Prosthecodimorpha staleyi: one gene and its partner. The protein of the gene in region 2 interacts with the protein of the main gene of each other region in a pairwise test. Links are inferred from orthologs where the notes say so. Each region holds a gene or a part of one and is shown on either strand. Other genes may lie near its edges.

Evidence for each region.
Region 1: the proteins of rho (region 2) and hfq interact in binary tests that used the Escherichia coli proteins (3 or more experiments, as listed by UniProt). The link is inferred for Prosthecodimorpha staleyi from one-to-one orthologs.

The regions. Positions count from the first base shown.
Region 1 is NZ_JAHHZF010000014.1:97,567-108,552, forward strand. What follows is about bases 4,426-7,280. They hold hfq (RNA chaperone Hfq), read right to left. Parts: upstream 6,053-7,280; coding sequence 5,798-6,052; downstream 4,426-5,797. Other genes in these bases: hflX (GTPase HflX), read right to left, coding at 4,426-5,609; KL771_RS24385 (hypothetical protein), read right to left, coding at 6,381-7,280. Outside these bases: nitrogen assimilation response regulator NtrX, read left to right, coding at 1-634; KL771_RS24350 (D-amino-acid transaminase), read left to right, coding at 650-1,516; KL771_RS24355 (GNAT family N-acetyltransferase), read right to left, coding at 1,585-2,163; eno (phosphopyruvate hydratase), read right to left, coding at 2,214-3,491; KL771_RS24365 (hypothetical protein), read left to right, coding at 3,472-3,648; queF (preQ(1) synthase), read left to right, coding at 3,696-4,157; more of hflX, read right to left, coding at 4,257-4,425; more of KL771_RS24385, read right to left, coding at 7,281-7,553; KL771_RS24390 (Nramp family divalent metal transporter), read right to left, coding at 7,614-8,927; KL771_RS24395 (tetratricopeptide repeat protein), read left to right, coding at 10,140-10,967. UniProt on the Escherichia coli protein: RNA chaperone that binds small regulatory RNA (sRNAs) and mRNAs to facilitate mRNA translational regulation in response to envelope stress, environmental stress and changes in metabolite concentrations.
Region 2 is NZ_JAHHZF010000007.1:180,281-191,385, forward strand. Bases 2,722-5,695 are described here. They hold rho (transcription termination factor Rho), read left to right. Parts: upstream 2,722-3,562; coding sequence 3,563-4,828; downstream 4,829-5,695. Other genes in these bases: hemJ (protoporphyrinogen oxidase HemJ), read left to right, coding at 2,722-3,203; mnmE (tRNA uridine-5-carboxymethylaminomethyl(34) synthesis GTPase MnmE), read left to right, coding at 5,353-5,695. In the rest of the region: KL771_RS15415 (Maf family protein), read right to left, coding at 1-373; KL771_RS15420 (pyruvate, water dikinase regulatory protein), read right to left, coding at 379-1,212; hemE (uroporphyrinogen decarboxylase), read left to right, coding at 1,616-2,665; more of hemJ, read left to right, coding at 2,670-2,721; more of mnmE, read left to right, coding at 5,696-6,690; tRNA uridine-5-carboxymethylaminomethyl(34) synthesis enzyme MnmG, read left to right, coding at 6,924-8,798; 16S rRNA (guanine(527)-N(7))-methyltransferase RsmG, read left to right, coding at 8,833-9,495; KL771_RS15455 (ParA family protein), read left to right, coding at 9,492-10,313; KL771_RS15460 (ParB/RepB/Spo0J family partition protein), read left to right, coding at 10,348-11,105. UniProt on the Escherichia coli protein: Facilitates transcription termination by a mechanism that involves Rho binding to the nascent RNA, activation of Rho's RNA-dependent ATPase activity, and release of the mRNA from the DNA template.

The DNA of each region.
Region 1 (10,986 bases), on a different replicon or contig from region 2:
CGAGACGCAGAACAAGATCCTGCGGGTCCTGGTCGAGCAATCCTTCACCCGGGTCGGCGGCGCCACCAAGGTGCAGGTCGACGTGCGCATCATCTCGTCGACCGGGCGCGATCTGCCGCGCGAGATCCAGGAGGGGCATTTCCGCGAGGATCTGTTCCATCGCCTCGCCGTGGTGCCGCTGCGCGTGCCGGCGCTGGCCGAACGGCGCGACGACATTCCGAGCCTGGTGCACCATTTCATGGAGGCGATCTCGCGCACCAGCGGGTTGCCGAGCCGCAAGATCGGCGAGGATGCCATGGCGGTGCTGCAGGCGCATGACTGGCCCGGCAATATCCGCCAGTTGCGCAACAACGTCGAACGACTGATGATCCTGACCCGCGGCGATGCGGATGCGGTGATCACCGCGGATCTGCTGCCTTCCGAGATCGGCGCCATGCTGCCGGCCCTGCCCAATTCCACCGGCGGCGAACATCTGATGTCGCTGCCGCTCAGGGATGCCCGCGAGATCTTCGAGCGGGAATATCTGGTCGCACAGATCAACCGCTTCGGCGGCAACATCTCGCGCACCGCTGAATTCGTCGGCATGGAGCGTTCCGCGCTGCATCGCAAGCTCAAGTCGCTCGGCGTCAACTGATCCTTCGGAGCCCCCATGGCCCGCATCGCCTATGTCAACGGCCGCTATCTCCCGATGACCGACGCCTCGGTCAATGTCGAGGACCGCGGCTACCAGTTCGCCGACGGCGTCTATGAGGTCTGCGAGATCCGCAAGGGCGACCTGATCGACGAGACCCGGCACCTGGCCCGGCTGGAATATTCGCTCGGCGAACTCCGCATCGCGATGCCGATGGGCCGGGCGGCGCTCGGCATGGTTCTGCGCCAGGTGATCCGGCGCAACCGCGTCCGCAATGGCTACGTCTATCTGCAGGTCACCCGCGGCGTCGCCCCGCGCGACCATGCCTTCCCGACCCGGCCCGTCCGGCCGGCCCTGGTGGTCACCGTCAAGCCGCTGGACCCGGCCCTCGGCGCAGCCGTGGCGGAGGACGGCATCGCGATCATCACGCTGCCCGACAATCGCTGGGAGCGCGTCGACATCAAGACCGTCGGCCTGCTGCCGAACGTTCTCGCCAAGCAGGCTGCCCGCGAGGCCGGCGCGCGCGAGGCCTGGTTCGTCGATGCGGACGGTTTCGTCACCGAGGGCGCCTCGACCAATGCCTGGATCGTGACCGGCGACGGCGTCCTGGTCACGCGGCCGGCCGACCATGGCATCCTGCGCGGCATCACCCGGGCGGTGGTCATGGAGACCGCGGCAGCCGAGGGGCTCAGGGTCGAGGAGCGCGCCTTCACGGTGGAGGAGGCCAAGCGTGCCCGCGAGGCCTTCGTGACCGCGGCGACGCAGCTGGTGATGCCGGTGGTCCGCATCGACGAGGCGACCGTCGGCAACGGCAAGCCCGGCTCGATCGCCGCGACCTTGCGCGCCCGCTTCCACGACCATGCAGAGGCCGCCCCGGTCGGCTGAGGCCGGGCGAGGGCGTCGGTTGCGCCGGGGCGATGGCAAGTGCTGGGGCGATGGAAAGCGCTCTGGCGTCAGTCCAGGGTCTTGACCATGGTGTGGACCTTGCCGTGGTTGAAGTAGCGGCCGACCAGCGGCAGGCTGAAGGTCCGGGTGATCCGGTAGCCGCGCTGCCGATAGAAGCGCAGGCCGGTCTCGTTCTCGTGGTCGACATGGAGCCGGATGACCCGCTTTCCGGCGGCGCGGGCTTCCGTCTCCGCCAAAGCGATCAGGGCGGATCCGAGGCCGCTGCCGCGGTGGGTCGGTCGCGTCCGGAAGCTCTCCACATAGAGTTCGTCGCTCCGGCGCAGGCTTCCGATCGCCATCACGGCGGCGTAGCGCAACGTTCCGGCGAACCAGCCGTTCAGCGCGACGAGACCCTGCCGGTCGAATCGGACCGGCCCGCGGCCGTCCATGCGGTAGGTGAGGATCGACACCGGTTCGTCGCCGGCATAGCCGACCAGGATCCGTTCGACATCCAGCCGTTCGCGCAGATAGCGCGCCCGCTCCTTCTTGCGTCCGAGCACCCACTCCAGCCAGGCCATGCCGCTTGCGATCTGTTTCAACTCGCCGTCGCTCAGGCTGCCGGCCGAGCCCGGATGGGCGATACGCATGCGGGGTGTCCCGTTGGCTGGGGCGGGCGGATTGCGCCGGGGCCGGATGGTCAGGCCTTGAGGACCGACCGGCCGGCATAGCGGGCGGCGCTGCCGAGATGCTCCTCGATGCGGAGGAGCTGGTTGTACTTGGCCAGCCGGTCGGAGCGGGCGAGCGAGCCGGTCTTGATCTGCCCGCAATTGGTCGCGACCGCGAGATCGGCGATGGTCGAATCCTCGGTCTCGCCCGAGCGGTGCGACATGACGGCGGTGTAGTGCGCCTTGTGGGCGGTCTCGACCGCGTCGAGCGTCTCGGTCAGCGTGCCGATCTGGTTGACCTTGACCAGGATCGAGTTGGCGACGCCCTGGGTGATGCCATCGCGCAGGCGGGCGGAGTTGGTCACGAACAGGTCGTCGCCGACCAACTGGACCTTGGCGCCGATCCGGTCGGTGACCAGCTTCCAGCCATGCCAGTCATCCTCGGCCATGCCGTCCTCGATCGAGATGATCGGGTAGTCGGCGGCAAGCTTGGCCAGATAGGCGGCCTGCTCCTCGGGCGAGCGGACCACGCCTTCGCCCTCGTAGTGATAGGCGCCGTTCTTGAAGAATTCGGTCGAGGCGCAGTCGAGCGCCAGATAGACATCCTCGCCGGCGCGGTAGCCGGCCTTCTCGATGGCCATCATGCAGAAGTCGAGCGCGGCGGTGGCCGAGGCGAGGTTCGGGGCGAAGCCGCCCTCGTCGCCGACATTGGTGTTCAGACCGGCATCCTTCAACGCCTTCTTGAGCGTATGGAATATCTCCGCGCCCATGCGCAGGCCTTCCGAGAAGCTCGGCGCGCCGGCCGGCATGATCATGAATTCCTGGAAGTCGATCGGGTTGTCGGCATGCACACCGCCATTGACGATGTTCATCATCGGCACCGGCAGCAGGCGGGCGTTCGGACCGCCGACATAGCGGTAGAGCGGCAGTCCGGCGGCCGCTGCGGCGGCCTTGGCGACGGCCAGCGAGACGCCCAGAATGGCGTTGGCGCCGAGCCGCTTCTTGTTCGGCGTGCCGTCGAGCGAGATCATGATCTCGTCGATCTCGACCTGGTTCTCGGCGTCCATGCCGCCGATGGCATCGGCGATCTCGGTATTGACCGCGTTGACGGCGCGGATCACGCCCTTGCCGAGATAGACCGACTTCTCGCCGTCGCGCAGTTCGACCGCCTCATGCGCCCCGGTCGAGGCGCCGGAGGGGACCGCCGCGCGGCCGAGCGAACCGTCCTCGAGGCGGACATCCACTTCCACCGTCGGGTTGCCGCGGCTGTCGAGGATCTGGCGGGCGACGATGTCGATGATGGCGGTCATGGCGGGCTCTCTCCGGTTCGGCCTCGGCCGCCGTTTTAGCGATCGTACCGGCAAGGGCAAGACCCGGGGCTGCGATGAAGGCGCGCGGGACCCGGATTCGGGCTTTTCCCGACCCGGCGATTTGACGGCCGGCCTGCGGCGGGCCTATCTCGCCTGACCAGACATTCCGCCTCGCGCGGATACCGCCCCACCCCGGATGCCGCCATGACCGCCTTCGATGCTTCTTTGCTGCAACTCGGCCACGAGACGATCTATCCGAAGAGCCCCGAGGAGGCCCGGCTCGACCGCGTACCGAACCCGCAGGCCGACACGCTCTATCTGGCCCGCTTCACGGTGCCGGAATTCACCTCGCTGTGTCCGGTCACCGGCCAGCCGGATTTCGCCCATCTGGTGATCGACTATGTGCCGAAGGACTGGCTGGTCGAATCGAAGAGCCTGAAGCTCTACATGACCAGCTTCCGCAACCACGGCGCCTTCCACGAGGATTGCACGGTGGCGATCGGCCGGCGTCTCGCTGACCTGCTCGATCCGCATTGGCTGCGCATCGGCGGCTATTGGTATCCGCGGGGCGGCATCCCGATCGACGTCTTCTGGCAGACCGGCGAGCCGCCCAAGGCGGTCTGGATCCCCGACCAGGGCGTCGCCTCCTATCGCGGGCGCGGCTGAGACGGAGAGCAACCGAGATAGAGGCGCGGCGCTGCGACCGGGCCGGCAGCGGGGGTGCCCGCCTCCCGGTCCCATTCCAGGTCCGCACGCCGACCCCGATCAGGCCTTGGCGCCGGCGGCGGTGATGTAGCGGCCCGCGCGCGACCGAAACAGGTCGAGCGCCTTGTCGGGAACACGGATCAGGAGCGTCACCGCCTCGGCGCCGTCCTTGCGAGCGAGCACCTCGGTCGAGCGGTGCAGCCAGGCGAGCAACTCGCCTTCGGTCGGCGGAACGCTGAGCCGGAAGCTGGAGCGGTCGCGGTTGAGCCGTTCCTCGATCAGGCCGAGCAACCGGTCGAGACCCTCACCGGTCGCCGCCGAGGCCGGCACGGTCACGAGCCCGTCCGTCTGGGCGCGCTGCCCGTCGGCGACCAGCTTGTCGCGGTAGTCCGGTTCGAGCAGATCGATCTTGTTCAGGACCTCGATCATGCGCTGCGGATCGCGCGGATCGACGCCGAGCTGCCGAAGCACGTCCTCGACGTCGCGCGCCTGGGCGAGGGTATCCTCATGGGCGATGTCGCGCACATGCAGGATCAGGTCGGCCTCGATCACCTCCTCCAGCGTCGCCCGGAAGGCGGCGACCAGGTGGGTCGGCAGATCGGATACGAAGCCGACCGTGTCGGAGAGGATCATCTCGCCGCCATGGGGCAGGCGGACCCGGCGCAAGGTCGGATCAAGGGTGGCGAAGAGCAGGTCCTTGGCGAAGACGCCGGCATCGGTCAGCCGATTGAACAGGGTCGACTTGCCGGCATTGGTGTAGCCGACCAGCGCGACGACCGGATGCGGCACCTTCTTGCGCGTCTTGCGATGCAGCGCGCGCGTGCGGGTGACGCCTTCCAGCTCCTTTTCGAGCTTGGCGATGCGCTCGGTGATGACGCGCCGGTCGGCCTCGATCTGGGTTTCGCCGGGGCCGCCGAGGAAGCCGAAGCCGCCGCGCTGGCGCTCCAGATGGGTCCAGGAACGCACCAGGCGACTCTTCTGGTAGTTCAGATGTGCCAGTTCGACCTGCAGCCGGCCCTCGCGCGTGCGGGCCCGCTCGCCGAAGATTTCCAGGATCAGGCCGGTGCGGTCGAGCACCTTGGCGTTCCAGGCCTTTTCCAGGTTGCGCTGCTGGATCGGCGAGAGCGGATGGTCGACGATCACCAAGCCGACGCCGTTGGCCTCGACCGAGGCCTTGATCTCATCGACCTTGCCCTGGCCGATCAGCGTCGCCGGGCGCGGCTGGGCGAGCCGCACGACCACGCTTTCGACCACGTCGAGGTCGATCGCCGCCGCCAGGCCGACGGCCTCCTCCCGGCGCGCCGCCACGGAGCGCTGAGGGCGCGGCGTCTCGCCGGTCTCGGACGGTTCGGCGCGTTCGCGGATGTCGGTGCGGACCGGGACGACCACGATCGCGCGCACGGCTTCGGCCAGCCGCGACTGCGCAGTCCGGCCCGCGCTGCGGCGGCCGGTCGATTCGATCGGGTCGGTATCGGAGATGTCGCTGTCGGAGGCGCTTCCGTCGGGCGGGACGGGGGCTTGGCCGGCCTGCGGCCCGATCCCCGTCCGGTTGGCGTCGTCGCCGGGGCTGCTACCGCTACCGCCGCCGGCGCGCTTGCGCGTCAATCGTTCACCCGTCCGCCGGCTTCGTCAGGTTCGAAAAGTTGCAGCGGCGCGCCCGGCATCACCGTCGAGATGGCGTGCTTGTAGACGAGCTGCGAATGCCCGTCCCGACGCAGGAGAACGCAGAAGTTGTCGAACCAGGTGACGACTCCCTGGAGCTTGACGCCATTCACCAAAAAGATCGTGACCGGTGTCTTGTTCTTGCGAACGTAATTGAGGAACGTATCCTGAAGGTTTTGTGCGCGGTCTGCCATTGTTGTTTCGACCTTATGTTATGATGATTGCTGGTCGTGATTTTTGTCGAACCACCGGCATCGCAGGCAAGGGAACGGTCAGGCGAACCAACGCGCCACGATGCGGTGCCATTATAACGGCAGCCCGGGGTCTTCGTCCAGAACATGCAAGGCTGCTTCCTCTTGCAGATTGACGGAGGCCAGCCATGCCGCGCCGACGGTCGGGACCGTCGGCCGGGTTGAACAGGTGCCGACGGACAGCCGCGCACGGTTTGGCACCCCGGGACCTGGGCGGTCCGGGGCGGCCGGGCTGCGGGCCGGCGACGCCGGCCTCGACAGGCGGACCGGACTATTTGCCGGGTGGCTGGCCGACATAGCTCGCCGGCGTGCAGGCGAGGCCGGCGCCCTTGGCGGCGATGCAATATTTGAGCGCCTCGGCCGGGGACGGGAACGGGCCGCCGACCAGCCGCACCTCGATCCCGTCGCCGGTCTCGCGCGCCTGGGCCAAGGGGTGGTAGCCCTTGGTCAGCTTCGGCAGGCGGGCGTCGATGTCGAGCCAGGCCTTGCGCAACTGGACCAGCGACCGGTACCCGCCGAGATCGACGCCGTAATCGCCGCGTCCGGGGGCGACCGTCGGGACGGTGCCGGTGGTCTCCGGCGCACGGCCGCCGGGATCGGGTGCCTGGTCCGACCGAACGCCGATCGTGATGGAGGGATTGGCGGTGATCCGCCCCGGCGCGGCGGATGCGGATGGCGCGGCGGGCGCCGGAAGAGCTGCCTGCGGGGCACCGCCCTGGCCCTGCGGGGCGGGCGGCAGGGCCGGCACCGGCGTCGGCGCGGCCGTCGAGGCGCCATTGCCGGACGCCGGCGGGCCACCGCTGGCGGGCAAGGTCGCGGCTGACGGGCCTGCCGGGAGCGACGGGCGGAACTCGCCCGGCTTGATGTCGCCGGGTCGAGGATCGACACGCGTCAGACCCGGGTCCGAGGCCGGATGGCGTCCCGGCGCCGGCGGCCTGGAAGGGTCGGGCCGGATGTCTGAGGTCGCCGGCGCCGCGGCGGCACCCTCCGGCGCCCTGGCGGCGTCGGGGACTGGCCGGCGGGCGACGGAGGTCAGGCCGGCGGTCAGAATGGTCGCCTGGTCCTCGAGCAGAGTGACGCGCTGGCTGAGGAGATCGAACTTCTGGTCGGCCCTGCCGACCAGACGGCGCAGATCGAGCACCTCCTGGCGCAGCATTTCGACTTCGCCGGCCAGCGCGATCGGGTCTCCGCCGCCGCCCGCACTCGGCCGCGTGCGACCATGGAACTGCGGGTTGACCGGTGTGCCGATCGTGCCGGTATTCTCGGGCCCGTCCTGGCGGCTGGCCGTGGCCGGGCGCTGCGGCGCATATTGCCAGGCGGCGAACCCCGTCAGCACGGCCATCACGGCCACGAAACCCCATGCGGCGAGCGTGAAGACGCTCGTCGCCGCATAGGCCCGCTCGGCCTCGATCTGCTTCAAAGGGTCCTGCAGCAGGGCCGCCACGGGCGCCGATCCTTCCCCGAATCTCTCCGGGCGAGGATATCACCAAGCCCGCAGGCCAAGTCAGCCGAAGACGAAGTCGATGATCAGCTTGATGTTCAGGGCGATGATCACCGCGGCGATCACCCCGGCGGACACCGACAGCCACCGGGGGGCGACCAGCGCACCCATCTTGGCCCGGTCGGCGGTGAACAGGACCAGTGGCACGACCGCGAAGGGAAGCTGCAGGCTGAGGATCACCTGACTGAGGATCAGGAGCTTGCCCGTCCCGGCCTCGCCATAGGCGATCGTGACGCCGGCCGCCGGCAGAATGGCGAGCGACCGTGTGACCAGGCGGCGCAGCCATTGCGGCAGCTGGATGCGCAGGAAGCCTTCCATCACGATCTGGCCGGCCAGCGTTGCCGTGACCGTCGAGTTGAGGCCGCAGCAGAGGAGGGCGATGGCGAACAGCGTCGGTGCCATGCTGCTGCCGAGGAGCGGCGCCAGCAGCGAATGCGCGTCGCCGAGTTCGGCGACCTCGCTGCGGCCGGTGGCGTGGAAGGAGCCGGCGGCCAGGATCAGGATCGATGCATTGATGGTCAGTGCGAACATCAGCGCGACGGTGGAATCGATCGTGATGTAGCGCAGTGCCTGCCGCTTCTCGGCCAGGCCATCGCCGAACTTGCGCGTGCCAACGATGCCGGAATGAAGATAGAGATTGTGCGGCATCACGGTCGCACCGATGATGCCGAGCGCCAGATAGAGCATGTCCGGATCGGTCACGATGCGCGTCGTCGGCGCGAAGCCGCGAATGATGTCGCCGAGGTTGGGCTGCACCATGGCGATCTGTACCGCAAAGCAGGCCGCGATGATCCCCAGCAGGGCAATGATGAAGGCTTCCACCCAACGGAAGCCGAGCACCTGCAGATAGAGGATCAGGAACACGTCGAGCGCCGTCAGCACCACGCCGATCTCGAGCGGGATGCCGAACAGCAGATTGAGGCCGATCGCGGTGCCGATCACCTCGGCCAGGTCCGTGGCGCAGATGGCGAGTTCGGCGAGCAGCCAGAGCGGGCCGCTCAGCCAGCGCGGATAGGCGTCGCGGCAGGCCTGCGCAAGATCGCGTCCGGTGCCGACGGCGAGACGCGCGCAGAGGGACTGCAGCACGATGGCCATGATGTTGGAGAGAAGCGCCACCGTCAGCAGCGCATAGCCGAACTTCGATCCGCCGGCGATCGAGGTCGCCCAGTTGCCCGGATCCATGTAGCCGACGGCGACCAGATAGCCCGGTCCGACGAAGGCGACGGCCTTCCGGAGGTTCGAGCCCGTATTCGGGACCGCGATGGTGCCATGCACCTCGATCAGCGACGGCGTTCCGCGCTCTTCTCTCCAGGCCATGCTGTCTCTCTTTTCCGGATGTCGGCCTTCGCGGGGCGGCGAGGTTCGGCATGATGCGATGGAGGAAGAGGCTAATGCATTTGCAACTCATTCGCAATAAAAACTGTTGCGGCATTGGGGTGCCGCTTCGCAACGTCCGCAGGCAGTGGTGTCGCGATTGCCCTTCCGGCTTGGTGGACAGAGCGTCGCCGCCGTCTTTGTGACTGGCCTGCAACACCGTTTTTCAATGACTTGCCGGCTAGTGTCGACGCCTGCAAATGCCGCTATTCGGACACAAAGCGCCACGAGCGTGCCTGATGGAAATTCCGTATGGCGCGGGCGTTCTATCCGGTGGCCGAAGCCGGCCGAAGGCATTCCCCGCCGTCCATCCGGCTCGAAACGAGGCGGAAGCGACGGGGAGGCGGATCGGCGGCACGAGACGACCGGGGTGCGGCAGTCGGAAGACCGGTTGGCACGAGGCGTCGCAGAGCGGCCGTGCCGAGGGGGATCGGATGGGCGTGGATTCACCGCAGGCCGGCCGGGCGGGCGCCGGCATGGCGGGGTTGCGAAGCCGTCGCATCGTGGCCGAACGGGGTCAGCTCCGGTTTCGGACGATACCGGAATCCGAATCGATTCCGGGTCCTGGATTTCGACCGGCAGGCCGGGCGCCCGGCGCAATGCCGATGGACGCCGGAGTCGTGATTGAGTTGTCGGAAGTCGTCGGCGCCGTTGCGGGCGGGGCCGGCGGGTCCTGGACCGGCCTTCTTCATGGCGAATGCGTGGCCGGGACCGGCCGTACTCTTGCCGAAAACCTCGGTCATGGTCCGGCCAGTGAACTTAAGGACGTTGTTCGCCCCGCCGATCGGCCGCTCCCGCGATCGGGCGTCATGTCCGGCCTTGCAGGCATCCCTGCTTCGACGATCGCGGTCCTGGCGGCCGCGCGGAGAGGGTTCGCGTGCGATGCGGGCCGGAGATCACGCTTCGATGCGGCTGGACCGGCGGCGGTTTCGGACCGGTATCGCTCCGGCACGCCGGCCGACCGCCGGAATGCTGGCGGATGCGGCAGGATAGGACAGGTTGCCGGCATGGCCCATGGCCTGCCGGTGGTGGACGGGATAACGACCGCGGGACGCGGAATGGGGTCCGACGCAGGCCGAATTTCGGTTCGGACGGACGGTGCGGCGCGACATGGGGCGGCGACGTTTCCCGGCGGAAAGGGTGAAGCGATCTGTTATGCGGACGTGTGAGTTTCTTCGCATAGCGAGCCTGTCGGCGGTCGTTCTGGCCGGCGGCGTTCTCTCGCCTGTCTCGGGCGCGGCGGCGCTCGACCCGAGCACCACCGCGCGACCGCCGGAGACCTCGCCGGACGAAGCCTTCAACGCGGGGCGCCGGCTCTACTACCAGGGCAAGAAGGCGGCGGCGGTCTCGGAACTGCAGCGGGCCGGCGAGCGCGGCCATCCGGGCGCGCTCTACCTTCTCGGCCGCATCTATCGCAATGGCGAGGGCGTGCCGCCGAACGACCTGAAGGCGTTCCAGATCTTCAGCCAGATCGCCAACAGTCACGCCGAGGACATGCCGGGATCGCCGGCGGCGCCCTTCGTGGCCAGTGCCTTCGTGGCGCTCGGCTCCTACTACATGACTGGGATCGAGGATTCGTCGATCAAGCCGGATGTCGGCAAGGCGCGCGAGATCTTCACCTATGCGGCGTCGTTCTTCGGCGACGCCGACGCCCAATACAATCTCGGGCGTCTCTATCTCGACGCCGCCGGGCCGGATCGCGATCCGAAGCAGGCGGCCCGCTGGTTGAAGCTCGCCGCCCGCAAGGGGCATCCCGGCGCCATGGCCATGCTCGGCCAGATGCTGTTTTCCGGCGACATCGACATGCCGCGCCGTTCGGTGCAGGGGTTGATGTGGCTGACCATCGCCCGGGCGCGCGCCCAATCGGGAACCGACGAGTGGATCCGCGACGCCCAGGAGCAGGCCTTCTCGGTCGCCAGCGAACCGGAACGACGGCAGGCGGTGCAACTGGCGCAGGACTGGATCGCCAAGAACGGCAACTGAGACCCGGGGCGGGCGAGCC
Region 2 (11,105 bases):
ACAGGTGCCGCCAGACCACGCTGCCGTCGACGGCCAGCGACAGGGCGGCATGGAGCTGATGGGTCCGCCCGGCGAGGCGCGCAAGCTGGGCTTCGGCACCGGCGCGGTCATCGGCCTTGACGAAGAGCTCCGGCCCGAGCCCGAGCGTCTGGTCGGCGCCGAGCACCAGGTCGCCCGGACGGCGGCGCGAGACGGCCAGTGCCTTGGCGTCGGCGAGATGGCTGGCGATCGTTGCCGGATCGGCCCCGCTTAGCAGCAGCGGGGCCTCAACGTCGCGTTCGTCGATGCCGGCGCCTTCGACATCGAAGGCGATGCTGGCGCGGGTCAGCAACTCGATGCGGGTTGCGCTCTTGGAGGCGAGGACGAGGCCCATGCCGGTCACGCGAGCGGCCCCTTGCGGTCGCGCTGGAGCGCGATGATGCCGGCTGCGGTCTCCTCGATCGAGCGGCGGGTCACGTCGATCAGCGGCCAGCCGTTGTCGGCACAGAGCCGGCGCATCTGGGCGATCTCCTGGGCGATGGCCTGGCGATCGACATAGCTGGTGTCGAAGGCCCGGCTTCCGAGCGAGAGGACCCGGTTCTCGCGGATCTGGGCGATCCGCTCGGGGCTCGCCACCAGACCGACGATCAGCGGCCGCGTCGCGGCGAAGACCGATTCCGGGATCGGAACCCCGGGGACGAAGGGGATGTTGGCCACCTTCACGCCGCGATTGGCCAGGTAGATCGAAGTTGGCGTCTTGGAGGTGCGCGAAACGCCGATCACGACGACATCGGCGTCGTCGGCATCCTCGGCCAGCTGCCCGTCGTCATGGACCAGGGTGAAGTTGAGCGCGTCGATGCGTCGGAAATAGGAGGCGTCGAGCTCGTGCTGGGCACCGGCCTTGTAGGTCTGGGCGACGTTCAGATAGGTCCGGAACACATCATGGACCGGCGACAGGACCGACACGCAGGGCGCACCCTGATCGCGACAGAAGCGCTCCAGCCGCTGAGCCAGTTCGGCATTGACCAGCGTATAAAGGACGATGCCCGGCGAGGCCTCGATCTCGATCAGGGCGCGGTCGAGCTGGCGGTCGTTGCGCACAAGCGGATGGACATGCTCGATCGCCTCGATGGAATCGTATTGGGCGGCGGCCGCCCGGGCGACGGTGATCAGGGTCTCGCCGGTGGAATCCGAAACCAGATGGAGATGGAAATAGTTGGTCACCTTCTGCACGGAGTTTTCCCCAGCCTTCGGCCGATCCGTGGAAAACCCGGCCGGATCGCGTGTCGACCGGCCAGTCATACCCCTCGGGCAAAAACGATCAACAGGGACCTTCGCCGGAGAGAGTGCGAAGCCGGCTTTTCCCGATCGTTGGGCAAGGGGCCCGAACCGAGACGGTCATGGACTCCCTATCCACAGCGGGCTGTCTCCGCTGACGGTCGTTAATGCCTTGTTTACCGCGGTAAACGAATGGTTAACGCCGGAGCCGTGGATAAATCTACCGCGCCGCAGCACCCCTCGGCAACGCCCTGTGGCGTTTCACGTGAGTCATTGTGGAGGACCGCCGATCCCGGTAATTCAGGATCAAAGAGTCAAAACAATCACTTCGTGAATCGAAGGGTAGAAGGGGAAGGCTGTGGATCAGGACGCGAGCCGGAAAGAGCGCAAGCTGATACGGGTGCTCGACGGCGAGACCGTCTTCCCCCCGCCGATCTGGGTGATGCGGCAGGCGGGCCGGTATCTGCCCGAGTACCGGGCGACTCGGGCCGAAGCCGGCGGGTTCCTGGACCTCTGCTATTCCCCGAAGATGGCGACCGAGGTGACCCTGCAGCCGATCCGGCGCTACGGCTTCGATGCGGCGATCCTGTTCTCCGACATCCTGGTCATCCCGGATGCGCTGGGTCAGCCCGTGCGCTTCGTGGAAGGCGAGGGGCCGCGGCTCGATCCGCTCGATCTCGCCGAGGTCGGCCGGCTCGATCCGAGCCGGGTGCTCGACCATCTGGCACCGGTCTTCGAGGCGGTCGAGCGCATTCGCGCCGGCCTACCCGGCGAGACGACCCTGCTCGGCTTCTGCGGGGCACCCTGGACGGTCGCCACCTACATGATCGCCGGACGCGGCACGCCCGACCAGGCGCCCGCCCGCCGTGCCGCGTTGAGCGATCCAGACGGCTTCGCCCGCCTGATCGACATCCTGGTCGAAGCCTCGATTGCCTATCTGGCCCGGCAGATGGCCAGCGGCGCCGATGCCGTCCAGATCTTCGACACCTGGGCCGGGGTGCTCGACGAGGCCGAGTTCGATCGCTGGGTGGTCGAGCCGACCCGGCGCATCGTCGCCGGCCTGCGTGCCCGCGTGCCGGGTGCCAGGGTGATCGGTTTCCCGAAGGGGGCTGCGGCGGCGCTGCCCGATTTCGCCGCGCGGACCGGCGTCAACGCGGTCGGGCTGGATTGGACCGTGCCGCTCGGCTACGCCCGCGACATGCTGCAGCCGCGCATCGCCGTACAGGGCAATCTCGATCCGCTCAGGGTCATCATGGGCGGCAGGACACTCGACGAGGGCGTCGATCGGATTCTGGAGACGCTCGGCGGCGGGCGGTTGATCTTCAATCTCGGCCATGGCATCACGCCGGACGCCGATCCGGCCATGGTCGGTCGGCTGGTCGAACGCGTCCGGGCGGCGCAGAGGTGAGCCGATGAACTCCGCCTATCGGCCACGCGCCGCTTCGCCGGCCGTCCGCGCCGCCATCGCCATCGCGGTGACCGTCGCGATCCTCGCCGCCGTGATCGCCACGACGCCGGGGCAGGCCTATCTGTGGATCAAGTCGCTGCATGTGGTTGCGATCATCTCGTGGATGGCCGGCATGCTCTATCTGCCGCGCCTGTTCGTGAACCATTGCAGCGTCGCGGTCGGCTCGCCGGAATCGGTCCTGCTGAAGGGCATGGAGCAGCGCCTGCTGCGCATCATCCTCAATCCGGCCATGATCATCGCCTGGGTGACCGGGCTGTGGATGGCCTGGTCGGTGTTCGGCTTCCACGGCGGCTGGCTGCACGGCAAGCTCGCCCTCGTGCTGGTGCTCTCGGGCGTGCATGGCCATCTCTCGGCCTCGGTCAGGGCCTTCGCGGAGGACCGCAACCGCTACAGCGAACGGACCTGGCGTGTTCTCAACGAGGTGCCGGCGCTCCTGATGATCGGCATCGTCGTCCTGGTCATCGTCAAGCCGTTCTGACCACCCGATCCTGAGCCGCAGGACCCGTTTCGACGGCCGGGCGGGGTCCGGATCCGGCCGGATGCTTTTCCTCGGCGTGGGGGGCTTGTTCGAATCCTCGCGCCGGACTAAATTCTCTCCGCCCAGCCCACGCGGACGGAGCGTGGCGCGCCTTGCGCCGCCCCGGCGGACCCCTCAGGATCATCATCCGATCGGGTCGTCCATCGACCGGATATCGCCCCGCCCGCCTTTTCCCGTCCGCATCCGCGTACTCGTCCCGCTTCCGCGTCCGCCCATAACCGACCGGAACGTCAGACGAGCGGACCTGCTTTCCGAAACGATCGGTCGCAATGCTCACCGCCCCCGAAAGACTCCCGCCGATGCAGCAGTTGAAGCTTCAGGATCTTAAATCGAAGTCGCCGACCGAGCTTCTTGCCTTTGCCGAGGAGCTCGAAGTCGAAAACGCCAGCACCATGCGCAAGCAGGAGCTGATGTTCGCAATCCTGAAGCAACTGGCCGCCCAGGAAGTCGAGATCATCGGCGAAGGCGTCGTCGAAGTCCTGCTGGATGGCTTCGGCTTTCTACGGTCGCCTGATGCGAACTACCTGCCGGGTCCCGACGACATCTATGTTTCACCGTCGCAGATCCGCCGCTTCTCGCTGCGCACCGGCGACACGGTCGAGGGCCATATCCGCAGCCCGAAGGAAGGCGAGCGCTATTTCGCACTGCTGAAGGTCAACTCGATCAATTTCGAGGATCCCGACAAGGCCCGCCACAAGGTCCATTTCGACAATCTGACGCCGCTCTATCCCGACGAGCGCTTCCGGATGGAGATGGACGAGCCGGTCGGCAAGGACATGTCGTCGCGTGTGATCGACATCGTCGCCCCGCTCGGCAAGGGCCAGCGCGCGCTGATCGTCGCCCCGCCGCGCACCGGCAAGACGGTGCTGCTGCAGAACATCGCCCGGTCGATCACCACCAACCATCCGGACTGTTACCTGATCGTGCTGCTGATCGACGAGCGGCCCGAGGAAGTGACCGACATGCAGCGCACCGTGAAGGGCGAGGTGGTGTCCTCGACCTTCGACGAACCGGCCGTGCGGCATGTGCAGGTCGCCGAGATGGTCATCGAGAAGGCCAAGCGCCTGGTCGAGCATGGCCGCGACGTGGTCATCCTGCTGGATTCGATCACCCGCCTCGGCCGCGCCTACAACACCGTCGTGCCGTCCTCCGGCAAGGTGCTGACCGGCGGTGTCGATGCCAACGCGCTGCAGCGTCCGAAGCGCTTCTTCGGCGCGGCGCGCAACATCGAGGAGGGCGGCTCGCTGACCATCATCGCGACCGCGCTGATCGATACCGGCAGCCGCATGGACGAAGTGATCTTCGAAGAGTTCAAGGGCACCGGCAATTCGGAACTGATCCTCGATCGCAAGGTCGCCGACAAGCGCACCTTCCCGTCGATGGACATCACGCGCTCCGGCACGCGCAAGGAGGAACTGCTGGTTCCGGCCGACGTGCTCAAGAAGACCTACGTGCTCCGGCGCATCCTGACCCCGATGGGCACCGTCGATGCGATCGAGTTCCTGCTCGACAAGTTGCGTCAGACCAAGACCAATGCGGACTTCTTCGACTCGATGAACACCTGACGGTTTCACCGTTCCGGGCTCGAAGTTCGAGCTAACCATGGGACAGGGCGCGTTCCCGCACGGCGTGTCCCAATCGACCAGAACGCCGCCTGGCCCGTCCGAGGCGGCGTTTTCATGTGTGGTGAAGCCTCGCGGCTCCTTGCAGACGAACTCTGCAAATCTGGGACGGAACAGGGACATCCAGGCCGCCACCCCGGTTCGCCGGCCGGTCTCGGCCGGGGGAAATGTCTCGGCAACGAAGGCGACCTCGAAGGCTGCTGCCAGAAGGTCGCCGAACGGGCCCACGAAGACGGCGGCCGGGACCCGCAGCTGCGACGGGTCGGCTGCAAAAGGCCGGGATCGACGGTCAGTCAGTGGCGGATCGCACAGGCGTTCGGCTGCTCGGTGTCGATTGCGGTCGGCAGTGGACATAGCGATGGCGGATCGTCCGAGGCGATCCGTCTTGATGTCGGCCAGAGGACGGGTCATCACGGCGGCGGCCCTTGCGTCCTGAAGACCCTCTTTCTGCCAAGGAGCAGGCATCCGTGAGCCGTCGAGACCAGACCATTTTTGCGCTGTCGAGCGGTGCCCTGCCGAGCGGGGTCGCAGTCGTTCGTCTGAGCGGATCGGATAGCGGTGCCGCCGTCATGGCGGTGGTCGGTCGATTGCCCCAACCGCGTCGCGCCGGGCTGAGTACGTTGCGCGCCGAGGATGGATCGGTGATCGACCGCGGCGTGGTCATCTGGCTGCCGGGCCCGGCGAGTTTCACCGGCGAGGACATGGCCGAGTTCCAGGTCCATGGCGGGCCGGCCGTGGTTGCCGCGCTGTTGGCCCGTCTGCGCGATCTGCCGCGGTTGCGCGCCGCTGAACCGGGCGAGTTCACCCGGCGGGCCTTCCTGGCCGGACGGATCGATCTGGCCGAGGCGGAGGGGCTCGCCGATCTGGTCGCGGCCGAGACGGAGGCGCAGCGGCGGCAAGCGATCCGGCAGGCGGGCGGGATGCTGTCGCGGCAGGCGGAGGCCTGGCGGACCCGCATCGTCACGATCCGGGCACTGATCGAAGCCGAGCTCGATTTTCCCGACGAGGACGACGTACCGGGTTCGGTCAGCGATGCGGCCTGGTCCGAGGCGACGATCCTGCTCGGCGAGATCGAAGGCGCGTTGGCGGACGCCGGTCGGGGCGAGCGACTCCGGCGCGGCTACGAAGTGGTGCTGACCGGGCCACCCAATGCCGGCAAGTCGAGCCTGCTCAACGCGCTCGCCGGTCGCGAGGCGGCGATCGTCACCGAGGAGCCGGGCACGACCCGGGACCTGATCGAGGTCCGGCTCGATCTCGACGGCCTGCCGGTGATCCTGGTCGATTCGGCGGGGCTGCGCGATGCGCCGGGCCGGGTCGAGCAGGAGGGTATCCGGCGCGCGCGCGAACGGGCCGGGGCAGCGGATCTGGTGCTGTGGCTGTCGCCGGCGGATGCGCCCGCCGCGCCGGAACGCCCGGCCTCCGGCGTGCCGCTCCTGGTGCTGCAGACCAAATGCGATCTGGTTCCCGGACGGCCGCAGGACCGGGCGGCGACTGTCGGTCTGGACCTGCCGGTCTCGGCGGCGACCGGGCAGGGGCTCGACCGACTGCGCTCCGAGATCGCCGCGCGGGCCGGCGTGGCGCTCGGGTCCGGCGAGGATCCGCTGATCACACGGGTTCGACATCGCGAGGCCCTGACCACGGCGGCGGCGGCCCTGCGCCTGGCCGTGCAACGCAGCGACCTGCCCTTGGAACTGCGCGCCGAGGATCTGCGCGCGGCCGGCGACGCGATCGGACGGATCACCGGGCGGGTCGGCGTCGAGGATCTGCTCGACGTGATCTTCGGTCAGTTTTGCATCGGCAAGTGATCATTCCCGATCCGAAACGAACGTTTCACGTGAAACACTCGATTCGGATCCGAATCGGATCCGATATGATCGTGACACTTCAACCCGCGTCGCGGATCCGCTATGGGAGGGCCGCGCGGACGCGCCGATCCTCCTGGCTTCGCGACCGACGCGGCGACCGGGTCTTGCGGCCGGCTGCTTGCGCGTGGCTTGGCGTTGCCCCTGTCCCCCGACCGTTTCCGATGGATGAACCGATGACCAGCGACCTGACCTGCGATGTGGTAGTGATCGGCGGCGGCCATGCCGGCGTCGAGGCGGCGACCGCGGCCGCGCGCATGGGGGCCGCCACCATCCTGGTCACGCATCGCTTTGCCACGGTCGGCGCCATGTCGTGCAATCCGGCCATCGGCGGTCTCGGCAAGGGCCATCTGGTGCGCGAGATCGATGCGCTCGACGGCGTCATGGGTCGTGCGGCCGACCTTGGCGGCATCCAGTTCCGGGTCCTCAACCGGCGCAAGGGCCCGGCCGTGCGCGGCCCCCGGGCGCAGGCCGACCGCAAGCTCTATGCCGCTGCGGTTCAGGAAGCCGTGCGGGCGACCGCAAATCTGACCGTGGTCGAGGGCGAGGCCGACGATCTGGTGATAACGTCGGAACGGCTGGCCGGAGTCCGTCTGGCCGATGGCCGGCTGATCGGCTGCGGGGCGGTGGTCGTCACCACCGGCACCTTCCTGCGCGGGATGATCCATATCGGCGACCGGCGCATCCCGGCCGGCCGGGTCGACGAGGCGCCGGCGCTCGGCCTGTCAGGGGCCTTCGAACGGATCGGCTTCACCCTCGGGCGGCTCAAGACCGGCACGCCGGCGCGGCTCGACGGACGCACCATCGACTGGTCGGCGGTCGAAATGCAGCCCGGCGACGCGACGCCCGAACCCTTCTCGATGCTGACCGATCACCTGCCCAATGCACAGGTCGAGTGCGGCATCACCCGGACCACGCCGGAGACCCATGCGGTGATCCGGGCCAACCTGTCGCGTTCGGCGCTCTATGGCGGCCAGATCCAGGGACGGGGTCCGCGCTACTGTCCCTCGATCGAGGACAAGATCGTGCGCTTCGGCGACCGCGAGGGGCACCAGATCTTCCTGGAGCCCGAGGGTCTCGATGACCCGACCGTCTATCCGAACGGCATCTCGACCTCGCTGCCCGAGGACGCGCAGGCGGCGCTGCTGAAGACCATCCCGGGCCTGGAGCGGGTCGTGATGGTGCGTCCGGGCTATGCGATCGAGTATGACCATGTCGATCCGCGCGAGCTGCGGCCGACGCTGGAGACCAGGCGCATGCCCGGCCTGTTCCTGGCGGGCCAGATCAACGGCACGACCGGCTACGAGGAGGCCGGCGCGCAGGGCCTGCTGGCCGGCCTCAATGCGGCGCTCGTCGCCGGGGGTGGGCAGGGGCGGACCATCGGTCGAGACGAGGGCTATCTCGGCGTGATGATCGATGATCTGGTCACGCGCGGCATCACCGAGCCCTACCGCATGTTCACCTCGCGCGCCGAATACCGGCTGACGCTCCGGGCCGACAATGCCGACCAGAGGCTGACGCCCGCCGGCCTCGCCTGGGGGCTGGTCGGCACGGAGCGGGCCGCGCGGTTCAGGGACCGGCTCGCGGCGCTCGATGCGGCGCGCGGCCTGGCCCGCGCCCTGACGCTGACCCCATCGGAAGCGGCCCGGCACGGCATCGCGGTCAACCAGGACGGCGTCCGGCGCAGCGCCTTCGATCTGCTGGCCTATCCGGACGTGACCGTGGCGCGGCTCGCCGCGGTCTGGCCGGAATTTGGCACGATCGCGCCGGCCATCGCCGAACAGCTCGAAATCGATGCCGCCTATGCGGTCTATCTCGATCGCCAGCGCGCCGATATTGAGGCCCTGCGCCGCGACGAGGCGGTCGTCATCCCGGACGGCTTTGCCTATGAGGGGCTCGCCGGGCTCTCCAACGAATGCCGGCAGCGGCTGGTCGAGGCCCGGCCGACCACGCTCGCCCGGGCGGCCCGCATCGAGGGCGTCACGCCCGCAGCCCTGACCCTCATCCTGGCGCATGTCCGCAAGGCTGCGGCGGCCGGGTCGGCGGCGTAGACTTGCCTCCCAAGCCAACCGATTCGGACGCGAAATGAGCCCGACCCTGCCGGAGACGGATGCGGCGCTGGACGCCGTGATGCCTGTTTCCCGTGAAACACGCGAGCGGCTGGCGGTCTACGTCGCCCTGCTGACGAAATGGCAGAAGAGCCAGAACCTGGTCGCCCCGGCGACCCTGCCGAAGGTCTGGTCCCGCCACGTGGCGGATTCGCTGCAGGTCCATGCGACGCTGCCCGACGTGCTGCGCTGGGCCGATATCGGCTCGGGCGCCGGCTTCCCGGGCCTCGTCACGGCGATCTGTCTGGCGGGGCGGCCGGGGGCAGTCGTTCATCTGGTCGAGAGCAACAAGGGCAAGGCGGCCTTCCTGCGCACCGTGGCGCGGGAGACCGGCGCGCCCGCGACCGTTCATGCCGACCGCATCGAAACGGTCCTGCCGAGCCTCGCCGGGGCCGTGGAAGGGCTCTCCGCCCGGGCGCTCGCCCCGCTCGTCGATCTGTGCCGGATGGTCCACCCGCTGATGCGGCCCGGCGTGCGTGCGCTTTTCCACAAGGGACAAGATTTTGCGTCCGAGCTGGCCGACGCTACTCAATCTTGGGATCTGGACGTGGTAGAACGGCCCAGTCGGATCGATCCGGCGGGACGACTCATCCTGATCAGCGGGATGTCGCCGAAGCCTCTCTCGGGAGCTGGCCGATGACCATGTTGACGAAATCTCCCCGCGTCCTCGCGCTCGCCAACCAGAAGGGCGGCGTCGGCAAGACGACGACCGCGATCAATCTCGGCACCGCCCTGGCGGCGATCGGCGAGAATGTGCTGATCGTCGATCTCGATCCGCAGGGCAACGCGTCGACCGGTCTCGGCATCGACCGGCGCAGCCGCAAGCGCTCGACCTATGACGTGCTGGTCGGGGAGGCCGGGCTTGGCGACGTGGTCGTCGAGACGGCCGTGCCGCGGCTCTGGGTGGCGCCCTCGACGCTCGACCTGCTCGGCGTCGAGCTGGAAATCGCCGCCTCGTCCAACCGCGCCTTCCGCCTGCGCGAGGCCATCGCCCGCTACGCGGCCTCGGTCGAGGCCGTGCCGCAGTTCAGCTACGTGCTGGTCGATTGCCCGCCCTCGCTGAACCTTCTGACCATCAACGCCATGTCGGCCTCGCATTCGGTGCTGGTGCCGCTGCAGTGCGAGTTCTTCGCGCTGGAAGGCCTGTCGCAGCTCTTGAGCACGGTCGAGCAGGTCAAGACCTCGCTCAATCCGGAGCTGACCATCCACGGCATCGTGCTGACCATGTTCGATGCGCGCAACAATCTCTCCGGCCAGGTCGTCGCCGACGTGCGCCAGCATATGGGCGAGACGGTCTACGAGACGGTGATCCCGCGCAATGTGCGCGTCTCCGAGGCGCCGTCCTACGGCAAGCCGGCGCTGCTCTACGACCTCAAATGCACCGGCAGCCAGGCCTATCTGCGGCTGGCCTCCGAGATCATCCAGCGCGAACGGCGCCTGCGCGCCGAAGCGGCCTGACGGCGGAATTCGAACCGGGCTGCGGAGACGGACCATGGCGGAAGAAAAGCGGCGGCTCGGGCGTGGCCTCGCGGCCCTGTTGGGCGACATCGCGGAGCCGGATGCGGCGCCGGTCGAGCGCAGCGGTTCGCGGCGAGTGCCGATCGAGTTCGTGCGCCCCAACCCGCGCAACCCGCGCCGTTCCTTCGCCGAGGCCGAACTGGCCGATCTCGCCGTCTCGGTCCGGGAGAAGGGTATCGTCCAGCCGATCCTGGTGCGCCCGGTCAAGGCGCAGGCCAATGCCTTCGAGATCATCGCCGGCGAGCGGCGCTGGCGGGCGGCGCAGAAGGCCGGCCTGCACGAAGTGCCGGTGATCGTTCAGGACGTCACCGACAAGGAGGCGCTCGAACTCGCCATCATCGAGAACGTCCAACGCGCCGACCTGAATGCCATTGAGGAGGCCTTCGGCTACGAGCAGCTGATCGCCGAATTCGGCTATACGCAGCAGGATCTCGGCCAGGTGATCGGCAAGAGCCGCAGCCATGTCGCCAACACCCTGCGGCTCCTGAAGCTGCCGGAATCGGTCAAGGATCACCTGCGCGAGGGGCGTCTCACCGCCGGTCATGCGCGCGCGCTGGTGAGCGCCGAAGACCCGGCCGGGCTGGCCGATCGGATCGTCGCCAAGGGCCTGACCGTGCGCGACGCCGAGGCACTCGCCCAGTCGCCCAAGCTGCCCGAGGCTCCCGAGCAGAAGGGCCTGAAGCCGGGCAAGGATCCTGACACCCTGATGCTGGAAAAGACCCTGACGGATCT